DNA from 2 places in the Streptomyces sp. SudanB52_2052 genome. Region 2 is predicted to be linked to the other one. Evidence: riboswitches for the same ligand, from Rfam matches in the RefSeq annotation. Region 2 holds a riboswitch; the other holds the start of a gene.
The links. A riboswitch is a leader RNA that binds a small molecule or an ion and turns the genes downstream of it on or off. The one in region 2 is predicted to bind glycine.

Region 1 (10,315 bases), 4.9 Mb from region 2:
GGGCCCACACGGCCGCCCCGTCGACCAGGTGCCGCGCCGACTGCAGCAGCCGCCGCCCCAGCCCTCGGTGCCGCGCCCCCTCGTCGACCTCGACCGCGACCTCCCATCGGCCGGCCGGCCCGCGGCCCAGGACGAGCACTCCGCCGTCCGCCGTCCACGCCCGCACGTCGTCCCGCCGTCCCCGGGCGGAGCGCACCCGCGGATGCGTCGAGCCGTCGGTCTCCGTCAGCCGGAGCGGCGGTTCCCCGGGCAGCGCGGCGCCGGTCAGCAGCACGTCGATCGTGTCGGACGTACGCCCCGTCCGGTCCATGAGGGCCGTCAGGAAGCGGGCGTTCATCGTGGCCGCGAGCCGGTCGCAGTCGGTGCGGGCCAGCGTCCGGCGCACCCAGTCCGGATCCTCGTCCGTGAAGACCACCGAGTGGGCCGTGAAGGCGAGGACCCCCGTGTCCCGCGGCGAGGGCTGCGGCACGATCGTCGTACCGCCGTCGGCCGGTGGGAACACGCCCCGCTCCGCCGCGTCGAGAATGTCCCGCAGGGTGTCCGCCACCGGTCCCCTCCTTGAGTCTCCACCCGCTGGAAGGTCCAGACTCGCAGACATGACCGACGACGGCAGCGGACTGCTCACCATCGGCGCACTGGCCCGGGCCACCGGACTGACCGTACGCACCATCCGCTACTGGTCCGACGAGGGCGCCCTGCCCCCGGTGGCCCGGTCCGAAGGCGGCTACCGGCTGTACGACGCCGCCTCCGTGGCCCGCCTGGAGCTGATCCGGACCCTGCGCGAGCTCGGCCTCGGACTGGCGGACGTCCGCCGGGTGCTGGCCGGCGAGACGACGGTGGCGCAGGTGGCGGCGGCCCACGTGGTCGCGCTGGACGCGCAGATCCGGTCCCTGAAGGTGACGCGCGCGGTGCTGTCGACGGTCGCGCAGCGGGGTTCCGACGCGGAGGAGATGACTCTGGTGAACAGACTGGCACGGCTGTCGGCGGCCGAGCGGCGGCGGATCCTGGAGGAGTTCGTGGACGAGGTGTTCCACGGGCTGGACACGGCGGACCCGGAGATCCGCGCACGCATGCGGAACACCGCCGCCGACCTGCCCGAGGAGCCCACGCCCGAGCAGGTGGACGCCTGGCTGGAGCTGGCCGAGATGCTCCAGGACCCGGACTTCCGGGCCGAGATGCGCAAGGTCGCCGAGTTCAACGCGGCGGACCACGGCCACACCACGCCCCCCGGGGCCTCCCTGTGGTTCTCCCGCCGGCTCGTCCAGCTGGGAGCCGCGGCCCGCGAACGCGGCATCGCCCCCGACGCGCCGGAGGCGGCCGGGGTGCTGCGCGAGCTGCTGGGCGACGCCGACCCCGCGACCGTGCTCGACCGGCTGCGGTCGCACGCCACCGACCGGGTCGCCCGTTACCGCGAGTTGCTGGCCGTCGTGAAGGGGACCGGGCCCGAGGCGGCGTACCGCGAGGAGTTCGCCTGGGTGGTCGCCGCGCTGGAGGCTCGGGCGGGCGGCTAATCTGACCTGCGTCAGTACGACGTACAGCACGAGATGAGGGGCGGATCGGTGGCGGACATCGAGGAAGCACGCAAGCAGTTCGAGCGGATCGATACGGACGGTGACGGATTCATCACCGCTGCCGAGTTCAAGACCGCCCTGGCCCGGTCGGGCGACTGGAACGTCACCGAGTCGGTCGCCGAGGTCGTCATCAAGACCCGCGACCTCGACGGCGACAAGAAGCTGAGCTTCGACGAGTTCTGGTCCTACCTGAACAAGTAGTCGCCCGACGCGCCCGCGGGTGAGCGAAGGGGCCCGGTCCCGCACGGACCGGGCCCCTCGTCACGCCCGGCGTGCCGCGCGCACACTCCACCGGCCCGTGCCGCTCCCAGGCCAGCGGCAGGTCGAAGCACGTGCCCAGCTGGTCGGCCGTGAGCACCTCGGCCACCGGGCCGCCCGCGAGCGGACGGCCCTCGCGCAGCAGCAGGGCGTGCGTGGTGTGCGCCGGCAGCTCTTCCAGATGGTGCGTGACCAGGACCGTCGCCAGCCGCGGATGCTCCCGGCCCAGCTCCTCCAGCGCGCCGATCAGCTGCTCCCGGCCCGGCAGGTCCAGGCCGGTCGCCGGCTCGTCCAGGAGCAGCAGCCTGGGTTGCGGCATCAGGGCCCGGGCGATCAGGGTCCGGTCGTGCTGCCCCTGGGAGAGCGTGGGCCAGCGCGCGGCACGGTGCCCGGCCAGCCCCAGCGTCGCCATCAAACGCTCGGCCCGTTCGGCCTGCTCGGGCGTCGGCCGCCACCGGGGCAGCGGCTCCACCGAGTTGGTCAGTGCCCCACGTGTGCCCGCAACTCCCGCAGGTCGACCCGGCCCAGCCGATGACCCAGCACCTCCACGCCGCCCCGGGTGGGGTGGAGCAGCGCGCCCAGCAGCCGGAGCAGCGTGGACTTGCCCGCGCCGTTGGGCCCGAGCAGCGCCCAGTGCTCCACGGCCCGGACGGTCAGGCCGCCGTGACCGACGTCTACGAGGTCCGCATGGCGGTGGAGGTGCACGCGGCCCGGTTGGCGGCCCGCCGCCGCACACCGGAGGACATCACCGCACTGTGGGCGGCACTCGACGCCCGCCGGGCCGCCACCCCCGCCGATGACGCCGACTTCGTCGACGCGGACATCGCCTTCCACGCCGCCGTGGTCGCCGCCGCCCACAACCCCGTGCTCGCCGACCTGTTCACCGAGTTCCCGCCCGTTCTGCGCGAGGGGCTGATCGAGCTGCTGACCCTGACGGGCCTGCGCGTCCACGACCCGAGCACCGGCGACGCGGCCCACGAGGCGCTGGTCCGTGCGGTGGCGCGGGGGGACGCGGAGGGCGCGGCCGAGGTGCTGCGCGAGGAGCTGGAGGACCCGTTCGCGCCCGCCCGGGACCCGGAATAGCCCGTCCGCCCCGGAGGTTGCTCTGGTCACGAAGGCTTCGCGAGGCGCTGTCCACATCGTGAAGGGTGAGGCGAGGACATGAGGATCGGCATCATCGGGGCGGGCAACATCGGCGGCAATCTGACCCGGCGGCTCACCGCCCTCGGTCACGAGGTGTCCGTCGCCAACTCCCGCGGCCCGCACACGCTCACGGCCCTGGCGGAGGAGACCGGGGCCACGCCCGTGACGGTCGAGGAGGCGGCGCGGGGAGCGGAGGTCGTCGTGGTGACCATCCCCCTGAAGGCGGTCCCGGACCTGCCCTCCGGTCTCTTCGACGGGGCGGCGGACGGTGTCGCCGTCATCGACACCGGCAACTACTACCCGCGCCAGCGGGACGGCAGGATCGCCGCGATCGAGGACGAGGGCCTCACCGAGAGCCGCTGGACGGAACGGCAGATCGGCCATCCGGTGATCAAGGCCTTCAACGGCACCTACGCCCAGGACATCCTGGACCGGCCGCTCCCGGCCGGCGACCCCGACCGCATGGCCCTCCCGGTGGCCGGTGACGACGAGGCGGCCAAGCGCACGGTGCGCGACCTGATCGACGAACTCGGCTTCGACACCGTCGACGCGGGCGGCATCGACGACTCCTGGCGCCAGCAGCCCGGCACCCCGGTCTACGGCCTGCGCGCCGGTGCGGACGCGGTCACGAAGGCCCTGTCCGAGGCGTCCCCGGAACGCCCGGCGGACTTCCGCGGATAGCCACCGGGACTCAGGCGTCCTCGGCCCACTTCCGCAGCGCCGCCCTGCTCTCGAAGGCGGCCACGTTCTTGTCCAGCGGGTCGTCGGTGTACTGGTGGAAGCGCCACTTGGCCTTGATGCGGGGCTTGCCCGCGGAGACGTAGTCCGCTATCCACAGCCCGTCGCCCGCGTAGGACGTCGTGTCGACGTTGAGCCAGAAGTCGCGGTTGCAGTAGAGGACCACCGGGTTGTTCGGCCGCAGGTCCTTCAGCTTCCGTAGGAACAGGTCCTTCTCGGCGTTGCTCGCGCGCGTGCCGTTGCTCGTGGTCTCCCAGTCGACGGCGAGGATGTCGCCCGCCCGGTCCGGTGCCTTGCCGACGAAGTACTGGGCCTGGGCGGTGAGGTTGCCGGGCCACAGGAAGTGGTAGAAGCCGACGACCAGCCCGGCGTCCCGCGCCCGCTTCGTCTGGGCGGCGAGCTTGGGGTTGACGTAGGAACGGCCCTCGGTCGCCTTGATGAAGACGAAGGAGAGGCCCTCGGTGCTGTAGGAGGAGGACTGGTACGCGCTCACGTCGATGCCGCGCAGCATGGGGGCTCCCTGAAGTACTGGTGGGGGAGGGGGAGTTGGTGCCCACCACCATCGCACGGGCCGCTGTGACCTGACGTGGAAATGTCAACTTCGCCGCTGTGCCGTCAGCATTCGATGATGTTGACCGCCAGGCCCCCGCGGGCCGTCTCCTTGTACTTCACCGACATGTCCGCGCCGGTGTCCTTCATCGTCTTGATGACCTTGTCCAGGGACACCTTGTGGGAGCCGTCACCGCGCATCGCCATCCGCGCGGCGGTGACGGCCTTCACCGCGGCCATGCCGTTGCGCTCGATGCAGGGGATCTGGACGAGGCCGCCGACCGGGTCGCAGGTGAGGCCGAGGTTGTGTTCCATGCCGATCTCGGCGGCGTTCTCGACCTGCTCGGGGGAGCCGCCGAGGACCTCGGCCAGCGCGCCCGCCGCCATGGAGCAGGCGGAGCCGACCTCGCCCTGGCAGCCGACCTCGGCGCCGGAGATGGAGGCGTTCTCCTTGAACAGCATGCCGATCGCGCCCGCGGCGAGCAGGAAGCGCACCACCCCGTCCTCGTCGGCGCCGGGCACGAAGTTCATGTAGTAGTGCAGGACCGCCGGGATGATGCCGGCCGCGCCGTTGGTGGGGGCGGTGACGACCCGGCCGCCGGCCGCGTTCTCCTCGTTCACGGCCATCGCGTACAGCGTGATCCATTCCATGGCGAGGGCCTTCGGGTCGCCCTCGGAGCGCAGCTTGCGCGCGGTGTTGGCGGCCCGGCGGCGCACCTTCAGACCGCCCGGCAGGATGCCCTCGCGGGACATGCCGCGCGCCACGCACGCCTGCATGACCCGCCAGATCTCCAGCAGTCCCGCGCGGATCTCCTCCTCGGTGCGCCACGCCCGCTCGTTCTCCAGCATCAGCGCCGAGATGGACAGGCCCGTGTCCTCGGTCAGGCGCAGCAGCTCGTCGCCCGTGCGGAAGGGGTACTTGAGGATCGTGTCGTCGAGTTTGATGCGGTCGGCCCCCACCGCGTCCTCGTCCACGACGAAGCCGCCGCCGACCGAGTAGTACGTCTTGGTCAGCAGCTCCGCGCCCGAGGCGTCGTACGCCCACAGGGTCATGCCGTTCGCGTGGTACGGCAGGGCCTTGCGGCGGTGCAGGACCATGTCGTCGTCGAAGGAGAACGCGATCTCGTGCTCGCCGAGCAGCTTCAGCCGGCCCTCGGCCTTGATGGTCTCCACCCGCTCGTCCGCCGTCTCCACGTCCACCGTGCGCGGCGAGTCGCCCTCCAGGCCGAGCAGCACCGCCTTGGGCGTGCCGTGGCCGTGGCCGGTGGCGCCGAGGGAGCCGTACAGCTCCGCGCGGACCGAGGCGACGGATCCCAGGAGCTCCTCGTTGCGCAGCCGCCGGACGAACAGGCCGGCCGCACGCATGGGGCCGACCGTGTGGGAGCTGGACGGGCCGATGCCGATCGAGAACAGGTCGAAGACCGAGATGGCCACGGGGGAACTCCTGACTACGGGGTGGTGCAGAGGGGGTGGGTGCCGCGCCCGCTTGTGGCCGGCACGGCACCCGAAAGGTTTCTTCGCTACTTGTTCAGGCCCGGGTACAGCGGGTGCCTGTCGGCCAGGGCCTTCACCCGGGCCTTGAGGGCCTCCGCGTCGTACGACGGCTTCAGCGCCTCGGCGATGACGTCCGCGACCTCCGCGAAGTCCTCCGCCCGGAACCCGCGCGTGGCCAGGGCCGGGGTGCCGATCCGCAGACCGGACGTCACCATCGGCGGACGCGGGTCGTTCGGGATCGCGTTGCGGTTGACGGTGATGCCGATCTGGTGGAGCCGGTCCTCGGCCTGCTGACCGTCCAGTTCGGAGTCGCGCAGGTCCACCAGGACCAGGTGCACGTCCGTGCCGCCGGACAGGACGTCCACGCCCACGGCCCGGACGTCGTCCTTCACCAGACGCTCGGCCAGGATGCGGGCACCCTCCAGCGTACGGCGCTGGCGCTCCTTGAAGTCCTCCGAGGCGGCGACCTTGAAGGCGACCGCCTTGGCGGCGATCACGTGCTCCAGCGGGCCGCCCTGCTGACCGGGGAAGACGGCGGAGTTGATCTTCTTGGCCAGTTCGGCCGTGGAGAGGATCACACCGCCGCGCGGGCCACCGAGCGTCTTGTGGGTCGTGGTGGTGACCACGTGCGCGTGCGGCACCGGGTTCGGGTGCAGCCCCGCCGCGACGAGCCCGGCGAAGTGCGCCATGTCGACCATCAGGTACGCGCCGACCTCGTCCGCGATCCGGCGGAACTCCGCGAAGTCCAGCTGCCGCGGGTACGCCGACCAGCCGGCGACGATCAGCTTCGGCTTGGACTCCTTGGCGAGCCGCTCGACCTCGGCCATGTCGACCCGGCCGTCCTCGCCCACGTGGTAGGCGACGACGTCGTAGAGCTTGCCGGAGAAGTTGATCTTCATGCCGTGGGTCAGGTGCCCGCCGTGGGCGAGGTTCAGACCCATGATGGTGTCGCCCGGCTTGAGCAGCGCGAACATCGCGGCCGCGTTGGCCTGGGCGCCGGAGTGCGGCTGCACGTTGGCGTGCTCGGCGCCGAACAGCTCCTTGACGCGGTCGATCGCGATCTGCTCGACCACGTCCACGTGCTCGCAGCCGCCGTAGTAGCGGCGGCCCGGGTAGCCCTCGGCGTACTTGTTGGTGAGGACCGAGCCCTGCGCCTCCATGACCGCCACCGGGGCGAAGTTCTCCGAGGCGATCATCTCCAGCGTGGACTGCTGGCGGTGCAGCTCGGCGTCGACCGCGGCGGCCACGGCCGGGTCGAGCTCGTGCAGGGGGGTGTTCAGGACGGACATACGGCTACGACTCCTCAGCCGGCGGAGAACGCGGTGTACTCGTCGGCGGAGAGCAGGTCGCCCGGCTCGTCCGTGACCCGCACCTTGAACAGCCAGCCGCCCTCGAAGGGGGCCGAGTTCACCAGCGACGGGTCGTTCACGACGTCCTCGTTGACCTCGGTGACCTCACCGGAGACCGGCGAGTACAGGTCGGACACCGACTTGGTCGACTCCAGCTCGCCGCAGGTCTCGCCGGCGGACACGGAGTCACCGACCTCGGGAAGCTGGACGAACACGACATCGCCGAGCGCGTTGGCCGCGTGCTCCGTGATGCCGACCGTCGACACGCCGTCCTCGGCGGCCGACAGCCACTCGTGCTCCTTGCTGTAGCGCAGCTGCTGGGGGTTGCTCATGGCCTGGATTCTCCTGTACGCGCGGGAGTGCTGTGAAAAGGGGGACTGCTGGTGAGCTGGGACGACGGTCGCGGGAGCCGCTGCCGGCCCCCGGGGCCAGTGTCTACTTCTGCCGCTTGTAGAACGGCAGCGCCACGACCTCGTACGGCTCGTGACTGCCCCGGATGTCCACACCGACACCGGCCGTGCCCGGCGCGGAGTACATGGCGTCGACGTAGGCCATCGCGATGGGCTTGCCCAGCGTGGGGGAGGGGGCCCCGGAGGTGACCTCGCCGATCACCTTGCCCTCGGCGACGACGGCGTACCCGGCGCGGGGGACCCGGCGGCCTTCGGCGATCAGGCCGACCAGGACGCGCGGCGGCTCGTGGTTCGCGTTCTCCGCGGCCTCACGCAGGGCCGCGCGGCCCACGAAGTCGCCCTCCTTCTCGAACTTCACCACCCGGCCGAGACCGGCGTCGAAGGGCGTCAGGGAGGTGGTCAGCTCGTGCCCGTACAGCGGCATGCCGGCCTCCAGTCGCAGCGTGTCGCGGCAGGACAGCCCGCACGGGACCAGTCCGGCGCCCTCGCCCGCCTTGGTCAGGGCCTGCCACAGCTCGACGGCGTGCTCCGGCTTCACGAACAGCTCGAAGCCGTCCTCGCCGGTGTAGCCGGTGCGGGCGATCAGGGCCGGGACCCCGGCGACCGTGCCGGGCAGACCGGCGTAGTACTTCAGCCCGTCGAGGTCGGCGTCCGTGAGGGACGCCAGGATCCCGGGGGACTCCGGGCCCTGGACGGCGATCAGCGCGTAGGCGTCCCGGTCGTCGCGCACCTCGGCGTCGAAACCGGCGGCGCGCTCGGTCAGGGCGTCCAGGACGACCTGGGCGTTGGAGGCGTTGGCGACGACCATGTACTCCGTCTCGCCCAGCCGGTAGACGATCAGGTCGTCGAGGATGCCGCCGTCGGCCCGGCAGATCATGGTGTAGCGGGCCCGGCCCGGCTTCACGCCGCCGATGTTGCCGACCAGCGCGTAGTCGAGCAGGGCGGCGGCCTGCGGCCCGGTGACGGTGATCTCACCCATGTGGGAGAGGTCGAAGAGCCCGGCCTTCGTGCGCACGGCGGTGTGCTCGTCGCGCTCGGAGCCGTAGCGCAGGGGCATGTCCCAGCCGGCGAAGTCGGTCATCGTCGCACCGAGCGAACGATGCAGGGCATCGAGCGCGGTGTGACGGAGTTCTCCTGTACTGCTCATCGGTCGCTTCTCCCAGGCATGACGGCGAGGTCGTTCCTCCCCATCTGTCATCGGAACCTGAGAGGTTCGCCATGACCACACGGGACACGGCTTGCACCTTGGGTGGAGCCGCCGGTGGTGGGCGACCCGCTTTTCAGATGTGCCTCGCCCGCGCGGTAACGGGGCCTGAGAGATTCAAGGGAGGGACTTGCTCCTTCGGCGCCCCAGCGTCAGCGGTGCTGGGAACTCTCCCGCGCGGATTCAAACGGCCGGTATGCAGTTGGCGCGCACATCATTGCACGCATCCTTCCGGCGCGGCAGGGGGACCTTTCCCAGGGAGTGCACGAGTCCCGCGCGCCGGACACGGAGACCTGTAGCAGCCCTGTTGCAGGAAGAGTACGGAATTGAGAGGCCTGCGGCATTACCTTCTCTTTACACTCGGCGGGGATGGGACTCCGTACCTGGCCCCAGGGGAGGACGATCACGGTGAACAGGACCACGGCGTACGCCACGACCACGGGCATCGCGCCGCCCGAGCAGCCGGCCGCCGCACCGGCCCGGGCGGCCTGCGGCCCGGTGCCGGCGCCGGTCGTCCGCGATCTGCGCGAGCGCGCCGGCCGCAGCCCGCGCGCACTGCTGTTCGGCCCCCGTGACCTCGTCGTGGTCACGGGCCTGCCCGGCAGCGGCAAGTCCACGCTGATGCGGCGCACCGTGCCCGGCCTGCGCGTCGACTCCCAGGACACCCGCGACCGCTGGGACCGCCGCATGCCGCGCTTCCTCCCCTACGCGGTCTACCGCCCGCTCGTCCGCCTCGCCCACTACGCCGGGCTGCGCCGCGCCCTGCGCAGCGGCGAGGGGGTCGTGGTGCACGACTGCGGCACGCAGGCCTGGGTCCGCCGCTGGCTCGCCCGCGAGGCCCGCCGCCGGGGCGGCACCCTGCACCTGCTCGTCCTCGACGTCACGCCCGAACAAGCCCTGGCCGGTCAGCGCGACCGCGGCCGCGGCGTCTCGCGCTACGCGTTCCTGCGCCACCGCGCGGCGACCACCCGCCTGCTGCGCGCCGTGGAACAGGGCGAACTGCCCGCGGGCTGCGGCTCAGCGATCCTCGCCGACCGCGACGCGGCGAACACCTTGCACCGCATCGCCTTCACGGGCTGATCCCCGAACCGGCCACGCACAAGGATCCCAGGGCCGACCGCCGGGCGTGCCGGGTGTGGGGGCGCGGGCCGTCTGTTGGGCGTGCTGGGTGTGGGGCGTGGGCTGGCTGTTGGGTGTGCCGGGCCGGGGGCGCGGGCCGACCGCCGGGCATGCCGGGCGCGGGCCGTCTGCTGGGCATGCCGGGCGCGGGGGCGCGGGCCGTCTGCTGGGTGTGCTGGGTGTGGGGCGCGGGCTGGCTGTTGGGTGTGCCGGGCCGGGGGCGCGGGCCGACCGCCGGGCATGCCGGGCGCGGGCCGTCTGCTGGGCATGCCGGGCGCGGGGGCGCGGGCCGTCTGCTGGGTGTGCTGGGTGTGGGGCGCGGGCTGGCTGTTGGGTGTGCCGGGTGTGGGGCGCGGGCCGACCGCTGGGCGTGCCGGGCCTGGGGACGTGGGGCCACTGCTGTGTGCCGGGCGCGGGGGCGCGGGCCCACTGCTGGGCATGCCGGGCCCAGAGCCCTGGGGCGACCGTCCGGCAGGCCGC
Region 2 (10,315 bases):
CTGGGTGATCACCGCGCCGGTGAAGTCGAGCGTCACCTCGCCCCACGCCGAACGGACCTCCAGCCGCCGCGGCACCACCCAGGCATCGCCGCGCCGGGTCGAAGACCCCTCCTGCTCGATCCGCACGACGTCCTCGACCTCGACGGCATCCTGGGGCACCGCCTCGGGCAGATCCGCAGTGAGCGCGGCGAGCTCGCCCACCGTGCGGGCGGACAGCGCGGCCTCCACCCGCTGGTCGAGCTCCTCCATGGTCAGCCGGCCGTCACCCGCGGCGACACGCAGCACGTCCACGATCCGGTCCCGGTCCGGGTGCGAGGCCCTCACCTCGGGTGATCCACCGATCCACGCCACCTCAGCCACCCTTGGCTCCACCCCGATCCCACCCATCCGGTTCGCCGACTAACGCTATATCGCGTTATACCCAACGGCCAACCCCGCAGCCGTCGTTCCCCTCCCCCGCCCCCTATCGTGACCGGCATGCAGTCCTACACGATCGGCCAGGCAGCACGGCTGCTCGGGGTGAGCCCCGACACCGCCCGGCGCTGGGCGGACGCCGGCCGCCTCACCACCCACCGCGACGAGACCGGGCGACGGCTCGTCGACGGCCGGGACCTGGCCGCGTTCTCCGTCGAACTCGCCCGGTCCGGCACCGCCGAGGAGGACACCCGGTACACCTCGGCGCGGAACGCCTTCCCCGGCATCGTCACCGCGATCAAGCTCGGCGACGTCGCCGCCCAGGTCGAGATCCAGGCCGGCCCGCACCGGCTCGTCTCCCTGCTCACCCGCGAGGCCGTGGAGGAACTGGGCCTGGAGGTCGGCATGGAGGCGACGGCCCGGGTGAAGTCGACGAACGTGCACATCGACCGCGCGTGACTCCATCGGTGGTACGCACATGCGTATCCACCACGCCCTTCCGCTTGGCTCATGCGATGTGACAGGTGGCTTCTGCCTCGCAGATGCGCAAGTATGATCGGCGTGTCGGAAGGGCCCTGCGGGCTCTTCCTCCCGCACACAGAGGGAGTGGCCCCGAGATGACCCGTTCCGCGCACCGGACCCGCCGGATGCTTCAGGTCGCCGGTGTGTCCGCGGCCGCGCTGCTGACGCTGAGCGCCTGTTCCTCCACCGCCACGCGTTCGGACCAGGGCTCCTCCTCGGCGTCGAAGCTCTCCGGCACGATCACCGTGTTCGCCGCCGCCTCACTGGAGGAGAGCTTCGAGGTCCTGGGCAAGACCTTCGAGAAGCAGCACCCGGGGACCAAGGTCACGTTCAACTTCGGCGGCAGCGACAGCCTCGCCGCCGGCATCACCGGCGGGGCCCCCGCCGACGTCTTCGCCGCCGCCAGTACCAAGACCATGGCGATCGTGACGGACAAGGGGGACGCGGCGGGCACACCGGCCACCTTCGTACGCAACCGGCTGGAGATCGCCACCCTGCCGGGCAACCCCGACAGGATCTCCTCCCTCAAGGACCTCACCCGGCCCGGCCTGAAGGTCGTGCTGTGCGACAGGACGGTTCCGTGCGGCGCCGCCGCCGAGAAGGCGCTGGCCGCCGGCGGCCTGAAGCTCACCCCCGTCTCCTACGAACAGGACGTCAAGAGCGCCCTGACCAAGGTCGAGCTGGAGGAGGCCGACGCGGCCGTCGTCTACCGGACCGATGTGCGCGCGGCGGGCGACAAGGTGGAGGGCGTGGAGTTCCCCGAGTCGGCCGAGGCCGTCAACGACTACCCGATCGCCCGGCTCAAGAACGCCCCCGACCCCGAGACGGCGAAGGCCTTCATCGCCCTGGTCCGCTCCGCCGAAGGCCAGAAGGTGCTGTCCGGGGCCGGGTTCCTCAAGCCATGACCGACACGCTGGAGAGCCGGCCCCGCCGCGACCGCCACCGCGGCCGGTCCCGGGTGGTGCCGATCCCTCTGCTGGCCCCCGCCCTCATCGGCCTGGCGTTCCTGCTCCTGCCCCTGATCGCCCTGCTCGTCCGGGCACCCTGGCGCAGCCTGCCCGAACAGCTGACCAGCGCCGAGGTGTGGGAGGCGCTCCGGCTGTCCCTCGTCTGCGCCACGGCGGCGACGGGGCTGAGCCTGGTCGTCGGGGTCCCCCTGGCCTGGCTGCTGGCCCGCACGCGCTTCCCGGGCCGCGGATTCGTACGGGCCCTGGTCACCCTGCCGCTGGTGCTGCCGCCGGTCGTGGGCGGTGTCGCCCTGCTGCTCGCCTTCGGGCGCAACGGCGTCGTCGGGCAGTGGCTCGACTCCTGGTTCGGCATCACGCTGCCCTTCACGACGACGGGTGTGATCCTCGCCGAGACCTTCGTGGCGATGCCGTTCCTCGTCATCAGCGTGGAGGGCACCCTGCGGGCCGCCGACCCGCGCTACGAGGAGGCCGCCACCACCCTGGGCGCCTCCCGCTTCACCGCCTTCCGCCGGGTCACCCTGCCGCTGATCGCGCCGGGCGTCGCGGCCGGTGCGGTGCTGGCCTGGGCCCGGGCGCTGGGGGAGTTCGGCGCGACGATCACCTTCGCGGGCAACTTCCCGGGCCGGACGCAGACCATGCCCCTCGCGGTCTACCTCGCCCTCCAGAACGACCCGGCGGCGGCGATCGCCCTCAGCCTGGTGCTGCTGGCCGTGTCCATCGCCGTGCTGGCGGCCCTGCGGGACCGCTGGATGACGGCGTCGTGATGCCGTGGCCCGTCCCCTGACCCCCTGGACGTGATCCTCATGACCGAGACGACCGACCTCGGCACACCGCCCCCCGGTCACCTCTCCGAAGGCCTCGACGCCCGTCTCGTCGTCGACCGCGGCGCGTTCCGCCTCGACGTCACGCTCGCCGCGGCGCCCGGCGACGTCGTCGCCCTGCTCGGCCCCAACGGCGCCGGCAAGACCACGGCCCTGCGCGCACTCTCGGGCCTGATCCCGCTCACGTCCGGCCATCTGCTGCTGGACGGCACCCGGCTGGACGGCACGGCACCCGAGTCCCGCCCGGTCGGCGTGGTCTTCCAGGACTATCTGCTCTTCCCGCACCTGACCGCCCTGGACAACGTCGCCTTCGGGCCGCGCTGCCGGGGCGCCGGAAAGGCCGAGGCCCGCGCCCAGGCCACCGAGTGGCTCGACCGCATGGGCCTCGCCGACCACGCCGGGGCCAAGCCCCGCCGCCTCTCCGGCGGCCAGGCCCAGCGCGTGGCCCTGGCCCGTGCCCTGGCCACCCGGCCCCGGCTGCTGCTCCTGGACGAGCCGCTCGCCGCGCTCGACGCCCGGACCCGCCTGGAGGTGCGCGCCCAGCTCCGGCGCCACCTCGCCGAGTTCGAGGCCGTGGCCGTCCTCGTCACGCACGACCCGCTGGACGCCATGGTGCTGGCCGACCGCCTGGTCGTCGTCGAGGACGGCCGGGTCGTCCAGGAGGGCACGCCCTCCGACATCGCCCGCCACCCCCGCACGGACTACATCGCCCGGCTCGTCGGCCTCAACCTCTACAAGGGGCGGGCCGAGGGCCACACGGTCCGTCTGGACACCGGCCCGGGCATCACGACCACGGAGGAGCTGTCCGGCCCGGTCTTCGTGGCGTTCCCGCCGGGCGCGGTGACGCTGTACCGGGACCGCCCGACCGGCTCCAGCGCCCGCAACCTGTGGCACTGCGAGGTCGCCGGGCTGGAGACGCACGGCGACCAGATCCGCGCGGACCTCACCGGTGAGCTGCCCCTGGCCGCCGACCTCACCACGGTCGCCGCGGCCGAACTCGATCTCCACCCCGGGGCACCGGTGTGGGCGGCGGTCAAGGCGACGCAGACCCACGCATACCCGGCATGAGGGATGTGCCGGGCTACCGTTCCCCCATGAGCCTGAGCATCCGCAACCAGCTCCCCGGCGTCGTCACCGCCGTCACACCCGGCGAGGTCATGGCGACGGTCAGGGTCCGCCTCACCGGCGGCCAGGACCTCACCGCGGCGATCACCCGCGAGGCCGCCGAGGATCTCCGCCTCGCTCCGGGCACCGCCGTGCGGGCCCTGGTGAAGTCGACGGAGATCTCGCTGGCCACCGCCCCCGTCGAGGGCCTGTCCATCCGCAACCGGCTCCCGGGCACGGTCCAGGACGTCACGAGCGGCGACGCGATGACCTCCGTCCGCGTCACCGTCGAGGACGGCGCGCTGACCGCCGCGATCACCAAGGACGCCGCGGACGACCTCACCCTGTCGCCCGGAACCCCAGTCGTCGCCCTGATCAAGTCGACCGAGGTGGCACTCGCCGCGACATGACGGGAGGGGCCCCGCACGGCAGAGCCCTCCCACGGACCGGCGTGCGCCGGATCAGTCCTCGTACGCGTCCAGCGGCGGGCAGGAGCAGACCAGGTTCCGGTCGCCGAAGGCCTGGTCGATGCGGCGCACGGGCGGCCAGTACTTGTCGGCCGCCGCGACCCCGGCCGGGAAGACGGCCTCCTCACGGCTGTAGGCGTGCTCCCACTCCCCGGCGAGCGCGCCGGCGGTGTGCGGGGCGCCCCGCAGCGGGTTGTCGTCCGCGGGCCACTCGCCCGAGCCGACCTTCTCGATCTCGGCGCGGATGGCGATCATCGCCTCGCAGAACCGGTCCAGCTCGGTCAGGTCCTCCGACTCGGTCGGCTCGATCATCAGCGTCCCGGCCACCGGGAACGACATCGTCGGCGCGTGGAAGCCGTAGTCGATCAGCCGCTTCGCCACGTCGTCGACGCTCACGCCGGTCGCCTTGGTCAGCGGCCGCAGGTCGATGATGCACTCGTGCGCGACGAGCCCGCCCGGGCCGGTGTACAGCACGGGGTAGTGCGGCTCCAGGCGCTTGGCGATGTAGTTGGCGCTGAGCACCGCCACCTGCGTGGCCCGCTTCAGCCCCTCGCCGCCCATGAGCCGGACGTAGGCCCAGGAGATCGGCAGGATCCCGGCCGAGCCCCAGGGCGCCGCGGAGATGGGCCCGATGCCCGTCTCCGGTCCGGCCTCGGGCTGCAGCGGGTGGTTCGGCAGGTAGGGCGCGAGGTGCTCGCGCACCGCGACCGGACCGACGCCGGGACCTCCGCCGCCGTGCGGGATGCAGAAGGTCTTGTGCAGGTTCAGGTGCGAGACGTCCCCGCCGAAGTGCCCGGGCTTGGCGAGCCCCACGAGGGCGTTGAGGTTGGCTCCGTCGACGTAGACCTGGCCGCCCGCCTCGTGCACCTGCGCGCAGATCTCGGAGACGTGCTCCTCGAACACGCCGTGCGTGGAGGGGTAGGTGATCATCAGCACCGCCAGCTCGTCGCGGTGCTGCTCGATCTTCGCGCGCAGGTCCTCGACGTCGATCTCGCCGTCCTCGGCGGTCTTCACGACGACGACCTTCATGCCCGCCATCACCGCGCTCGCGGCGTTGGTGCCGTGGGCTGACGACGGGATCAGGCACACGGTGCGCTGCGCGTCGCCGTTGGCCCGGTGGTAGCCGCGCACGGCGAGCAGTCCGGCCAGTTCGCCCTGCGACCCGGCGTTCGGCTGGAGGGACACCTTGTCGTAGCCGGTGACCTCGGCGAGCCGGTCCTCCAGCTCGTGGATGAGCGTGAGGTAGCCCGCGGCCTGCTCGGCGGGCGCGAAGGGGTGCAGCTGCCCGAACTCGGGCCAGGTGACCGGCTCCATCTCGGTGGTCGCGTTGAGCTTCATGGTGCAGGAGCCCAGCGGGATCATGCCGCGGTCGAGCGCGTAGTCCCGGTCGGCCAGCCGGCGCAGGTAGCGCAGCATCGCCGTCTCGGAGCGGTGCTGGTGGAAGACGGGGTGCGTGAGGTAGTCGTCGGTGCGCAGCAGGCCGGCCGGAAGCCCGTCCTCCGCGGCGGCGTCCAGCGCCTCGATGACCCCCTCGACCCCGAAGGCGGCCCACACGGCTCGCAGCTGGGCCCGCGTGGTGGTCTCGTCGCAGGCGATCGAGACGTGGTCGGCGTCGACGAGACGCAGGTTGACCCCGTTGTCGCGCGCCGCGGCCACGACCTCGGCGGCACGGCCCGCGACGCGCACGGTCAGGGTGTCGAAGTAGGAGCCGTGCACGACCTCCACGCCACCGTTCGCGAGCCCGGCGGCGAGGACCGTGGCGTACCGGTGGGTGCGCCGCGCGATGCCCTTCAGACCCTCCGGCCCGTGGTAGACGGCGTACATGCCGGCCATCACGGCGAGCAGCACCTGCGCCGTGCAGATGTTGCTGGTCGCCTTCTCGCGGCGGATGTGCTGCTCACGGGTCTGCAGCGCCAGCCGGTAGGCCTTGTTGCCGTCGGCGTCCACGGACACGCCGACGAGCCGCCCGGGCAGGCTGCGCGCCATCTTCTCCTGGACGGCCATGTAGCCGGCGTGCGGTCCGCCGAAGCCCATCGGCACGCCGAAGCGCTGGGTCGTGCCGACCGCGATGTCCGCGCCCAGCTCACCGGGCGACTTCAGCAGCGTCAGCGCGAGCAGATCGGCGGCGACGGTGACGAGCGCCCCGAGCTCGTGCGCCTGGTCGATGACCGGCTTGATGTCCCGTACGGCACCGGAGGCGCCCGGGTACTGGATCAGGACACCGTTGATCTCGCGCTCGGCGACCTCGGCCGGGATGCCCTCGCTGAGATCGGCGACGACGACCTCGACGCCGGTCGGCTCGGCCCGGGTCTGGATCACGGCGATGGTCTGCGGCAGCGCGTCCGCGTCGACCAGGAACAGGCCCTTCTTGTTCTTGCCCATACGCCGCGACAGCGCCATGGCCTCGGCGGCCGCGGTGCCCTCGTCCAGCAGGGAGGCGCCGGAGGTCGGCAGTCCGGTCAGGTCGGCGACCATGGTCTGGAAGTTGAGCAGAGCCTCGAGCCGCCCCTGCGAGATCTCCGGCTGGTACGGCGTGTAGGCCGTGTACCAGGCCGGGTTCTCCATGACGTTGCGCAGGACGACCGGCGGGGTGAACGTGCCGTAGTACCCGAGGCCGATCATGGATCCGAGGACCTGGTTGCGGTCGGCGAGGGACCGCAGCTCGGCGATCACCTCGGCCTCACTGCGCGCGCTGGGCAGATCGAGGGCCTCGGTGCTCTTGATCACGGCCGGGACGGCGGCGGCCGTCAGCTCGTCCAGCGAGCCGTAGCCGACCTGCGCGAGCATCTTGGCGCAGGCCTCGTGGTCGGGGCCGATGTGGCGCTGCTCGAAGGGGACTGCCTCTTCGAGCTCGGAGAGCGGAATGCGGTGGGCGGTCATTTGCGGAGGCCTCCTGGTCACACGACCTTCGAGGGGCACCACGGCGCGGGTACCCGGACGGCCTCCCCCTCTGTCATCTCAACCTGAGAGCTTCACCGGATCGCCCGAAGGCCTCCGGCTTTCACCGTCGGTGAGAGCGGAAGCCGTCGACACCCGCTCTGCTTTCCAGAGTGACCTCGTCCGTGCGGTACGTGGGCCTGAGAGATTCCGGGGAGGATTTGCTCCTTCGGCGCCTCCGGTGGTGTCCGGAGGACTCTCCCGCACGGGGTCAACAGCCGATGCCAGCGTACCAGCGAGGTCAACGCACGTACCTTCGAGTGGCCGCCTCTTCGATTGTGCCGTTTTGTAGTGATTACGGATGAGTTGCGACCCTGTGGAGGGCCCGTGCGTACCGATATCGATCCGCGCAACCTGATCGGCCGCAAGGCATTCGACCGCAACGGAACCAGGATCGGCACGATCGACGAGGTCTACCTCGACGACGCCACCGGTGAGCCCGAGTGGGCGGCCATACGGACGGGCCTGTTCAGCAGGGACGCGTTCGTCCCCCTGGAGCCCAGCGAACTGATCGACGGCGCCCTCCACGTCCCCTTCGACCGCGCCCTGATCAAGGACGCCCCCGACTTCGGCGTCGGCCGCCACCTCTCCCCGGAGCAGGAACTCCAGCTCTACCACCACTACGGTCTCGACATCGCCGCTCCTCCCCCGCTCCAGGACCGCGGCTTCGGCAAACTGGCGGGCACGGACGAGCCGACCCCCTGAAGCCCTGCCCCACCCGGCCGACCCCCGACCGGCCCGCTCGCCCTCCCCTGCCGTCCGGCAACAGGTCTCGCCGATCCCCGCCCCGACCCCCGCACGGCCCTCTGCTCCGACGACGCCCTACTCCGACGACGCCACGGACTGCGCATCCCCCGAGGCCGACCCGACCGGGGAAGCGGAATCGACGCCACCGCCCCCCTCGGGTCTTCGTAACACCAGCGGCAACGGATCCGCCGGCTCCAGATCGGGGTCGTCCACCCGGAAGGTCCGCACCCGCCCGGGCTCCGAGCCGGGCGTCTCGAACCGTACGGTCACCCGCCCCAGACCGCTGCCCTGCACCCACCCGTGCCCGAACTCGGCGTGCCGCACGTCGTGCCCGGCGGGCCACCGCCGATCGGCGAGGGCCGGCTGTTCCTCGGCCGGCGCCGCGGCGTGTTCCTCGACCGGCCCCTCTGCGACGGCCCGCTCCCCCGCCGCCTGCGCGAAGAGGTCTTCCTGCGTGTAGTCGGCGAGCCCGCTGACCCCGACCCCGAGCAACCGCACCCCGCCCGTCGTGTCGACCGAGTCCAGCAGCCGGGCCGCCGCCTCCCGGATCACCGCGGGATCGTCCGTCGGCCCGCGCAGCGTCTCGGAACGGGTGAGCGTCGAGAAGTCGTACCGCCGCACCTTCAGCACGATGGTCCGCCCCGACATCCCCGCCCCGCGCAGCCGCCGCACGCACCGGTCGGCGAGCCGCTGCACCTCCAGCCCGACCCGCACCCGGTCGTGGATGTCCACGTCGTAGGTGTCCTCGACCGACACCGACTTCGCCTCGCGCTCCGCCACCACGGGCCGGTCGTCCCGCGCCAGCGCCATCGTGTAGAGCCCGTGCCCGTGCGCTTTCCCCAGCAGCCGCACCAGCTCGTCCTCGCCCGCCTCGACGATCTCCCCGACCGTCGTGATCCCGGCCCGCCGCAGATGGTCACCCGTGGCCGGTCCGACACCCGGCAGGGTCCGCACCGACATCGGTTCGAGCATCGCCCGCTCGGTCCCCGGCTCGATGACCACCAGTCCGTCGGGCTTGGCCTGCTCCGAGGCGATCTTCGCGAGCATCTTGGAGGCGGCGAGCCCCACCGACCCCGTGAGCCCCGTGACGGCCCGGATGTCGGCGCGGAGCTGCGCCCCGACCAGGCGCGCCGACTGCTCGTCCCAGGCCGCTCCCCCGGCCTCCAGGTCCACGAACGCCTCATCCAGGCTCAGCGGCTCCACCAACGGCGACAGCGCGCGCAGCAGCTCCATCACCCGCTCACTGATCGCCCGGTAGAACCCGAAGCGGGGCACGAGATACGCGGCGTTGGGCGCGAGCCGTCGGGCCTGCCCCATGGGCATCGCCGAATGCACACCGAAGACCCGCGCCTCGTACGACGCCGTGGCGACCACACCCCGGGGCCCGAGGCCACCGACGACCACGGCCTTCCCGCGCAGACTCGGCTTGGACGCCTGCTCCACCGAGGCGAAGAAGGCATCCATGTCGAGATGCAGGATCGTGGGCGCGGTTCTCACATCTCCGATGCTGCCCTACGCCACTGACAACGCCCCCGGCGACCGCTCGAACCGCGCCGACGGAAACCGCTTGCAGCGCGGCGCGGAAACGTCCCGCCTACTGCGGCCACGCACTGCCCAGGGCTCAGACGGCCCGGTTCCGCCGTCGCGCCAGCTCGTCCGCCGGGTTGGGTCCGACCAGCGTCTCGCCGGTATCGATCCGCTCTCCGTGCAGCTGGGACAGCGCGCTCTCGACGTCCCGCCACACCACGCCCACGGCGATCCCGAAGACGCCCTGGCCCCCTTGGAGCAGGGCGTGGACCTCGTCCGGCGAGGTGCACTCGTACACCGTCGCGCCGTCGCTCATCAGCGTCATCCGCTCCAGGTCGCGGAAACCGCGTTCTCTCAGATGCTGGACGGCTGTGCGGATGTTCTGCAGGGACACTCCGGTATCGAGGAACCGCTTGACGATCTTCAGGACGACGACGTCCCGGAAGCTGTACAGCCGCTGCGTCCCGGACCCGTAGGCGGGGCGCACGCTCGGCTCGACGAGACCTGTGCGGGCCCAGTAATCCAGCTGCCGGTAGGTGATACCGGCGGCGGCGCATGCCGTGGGACCTCGATAGCCGATCTGCTCGGACGCCATGGACGTCGTCCCTCCGCTGCTCGGCACGGCCGTCGGTCGCTGCGGAGCGTGATCGGCCGCGCCGCCGGGCTGGGAGTATCCCCCGCTCGAGCGGAGCCGAGAGCCGGGGGGAGGGTACGGACCGCTCGCCCTGAGACTGCGCTCGGGGCCGCCCCCAGCCGTACCGTCGCCGCTGCTTCTCACGCCGACCTCCGTCCTTGACCTGCCTTCTCG

Region 1: another riboswitch for glycine. It lies ahead of gcvT (glycine cleavage system aminomethyltransferase GcvT); the one in region 2 lies ahead of gcvP (aminomethyl-transferring glycine dehydrogenase).

The regions. Positions count from the first base shown of each region.
Region 1 is NZ_OZ186796.1:2,782,294-2,792,608, reverse strand. It holds gene ACSUPV_RS12095 (GNAT family N-acetyltransferase) at 1-547, opposite strand, end outside; gene ACSUPV_RS12090 (MerR family transcriptional regulator) at 597-1,511, shown strand; gene ACSUPV_RS12085 (EF-hand domain-containing protein) at 1,560-1,772, shown strand; partial or broken gene ACSUPV_RS12080 (ABC transporter ATP-binding protein) at 1,833-2,534, opposite strand; partial or broken gene ACSUPV_RS12075 (FCD domain-containing protein) at 2,484-2,912, shown strand; gene ACSUPV_RS12070 (NADPH-dependent F420 reductase) at 2,991-3,653, shown strand; gene ACSUPV_RS12065 (glycoside hydrolase family 25 protein) at 3,664-4,221, opposite strand; gene ACSUPV_RS12060 (L-serine ammonia-lyase) at 4,326-5,693, opposite strand; gene glyA (serine hydroxymethyltransferase) at 5,780-7,042, opposite strand; gene gcvH (glycine cleavage system protein GcvH) at 7,057-7,434, opposite strand; gene gcvT (glycine cleavage system aminomethyltransferase GcvT) at 7,538-8,659, opposite strand; glycine riboswitch at 8,694-8,802, opposite strand; glycine riboswitch at 8,803-8,902, opposite strand; gene ACSUPV_RS12040 (AAA family ATPase) at 9,125-9,796, shown strand.
Region 2 is NZ_OZ186796.1:7,644,924-7,655,238, reverse strand. It holds gene ACSUPV_RS34365 (DUF1707 SHOCT-like domain-containing protein) at 1-351, opposite strand, end outside; gene ACSUPV_RS34360 (TOBE domain-containing protein) at 478-873, shown strand; gene modA (molybdate ABC transporter substrate-binding protein) at 1,032-1,841, shown strand; gene ACSUPV_RS34350 (ABC transporter permease) at 1,838-2,668, shown strand; gene ACSUPV_RS34345 (ABC transporter ATP-binding protein) at 2,708-3,793, shown strand; gene ACSUPV_RS34340 (TOBE domain-containing protein) at 3,820-4,239, shown strand; gene gcvP (aminomethyl-transferring glycine dehydrogenase) at 4,291-7,176, opposite strand; glycine riboswitch at 7,352-7,447, opposite strand; gene ACSUPV_RS34330 (PRC-barrel domain-containing protein) at 7,561-7,938, shown strand; gene ACSUPV_RS34325 (DNA polymerase IV) at 8,056-9,477, opposite strand; gene ACSUPV_RS34320 (MerR family transcriptional regulator) at 9,602-10,285, opposite strand.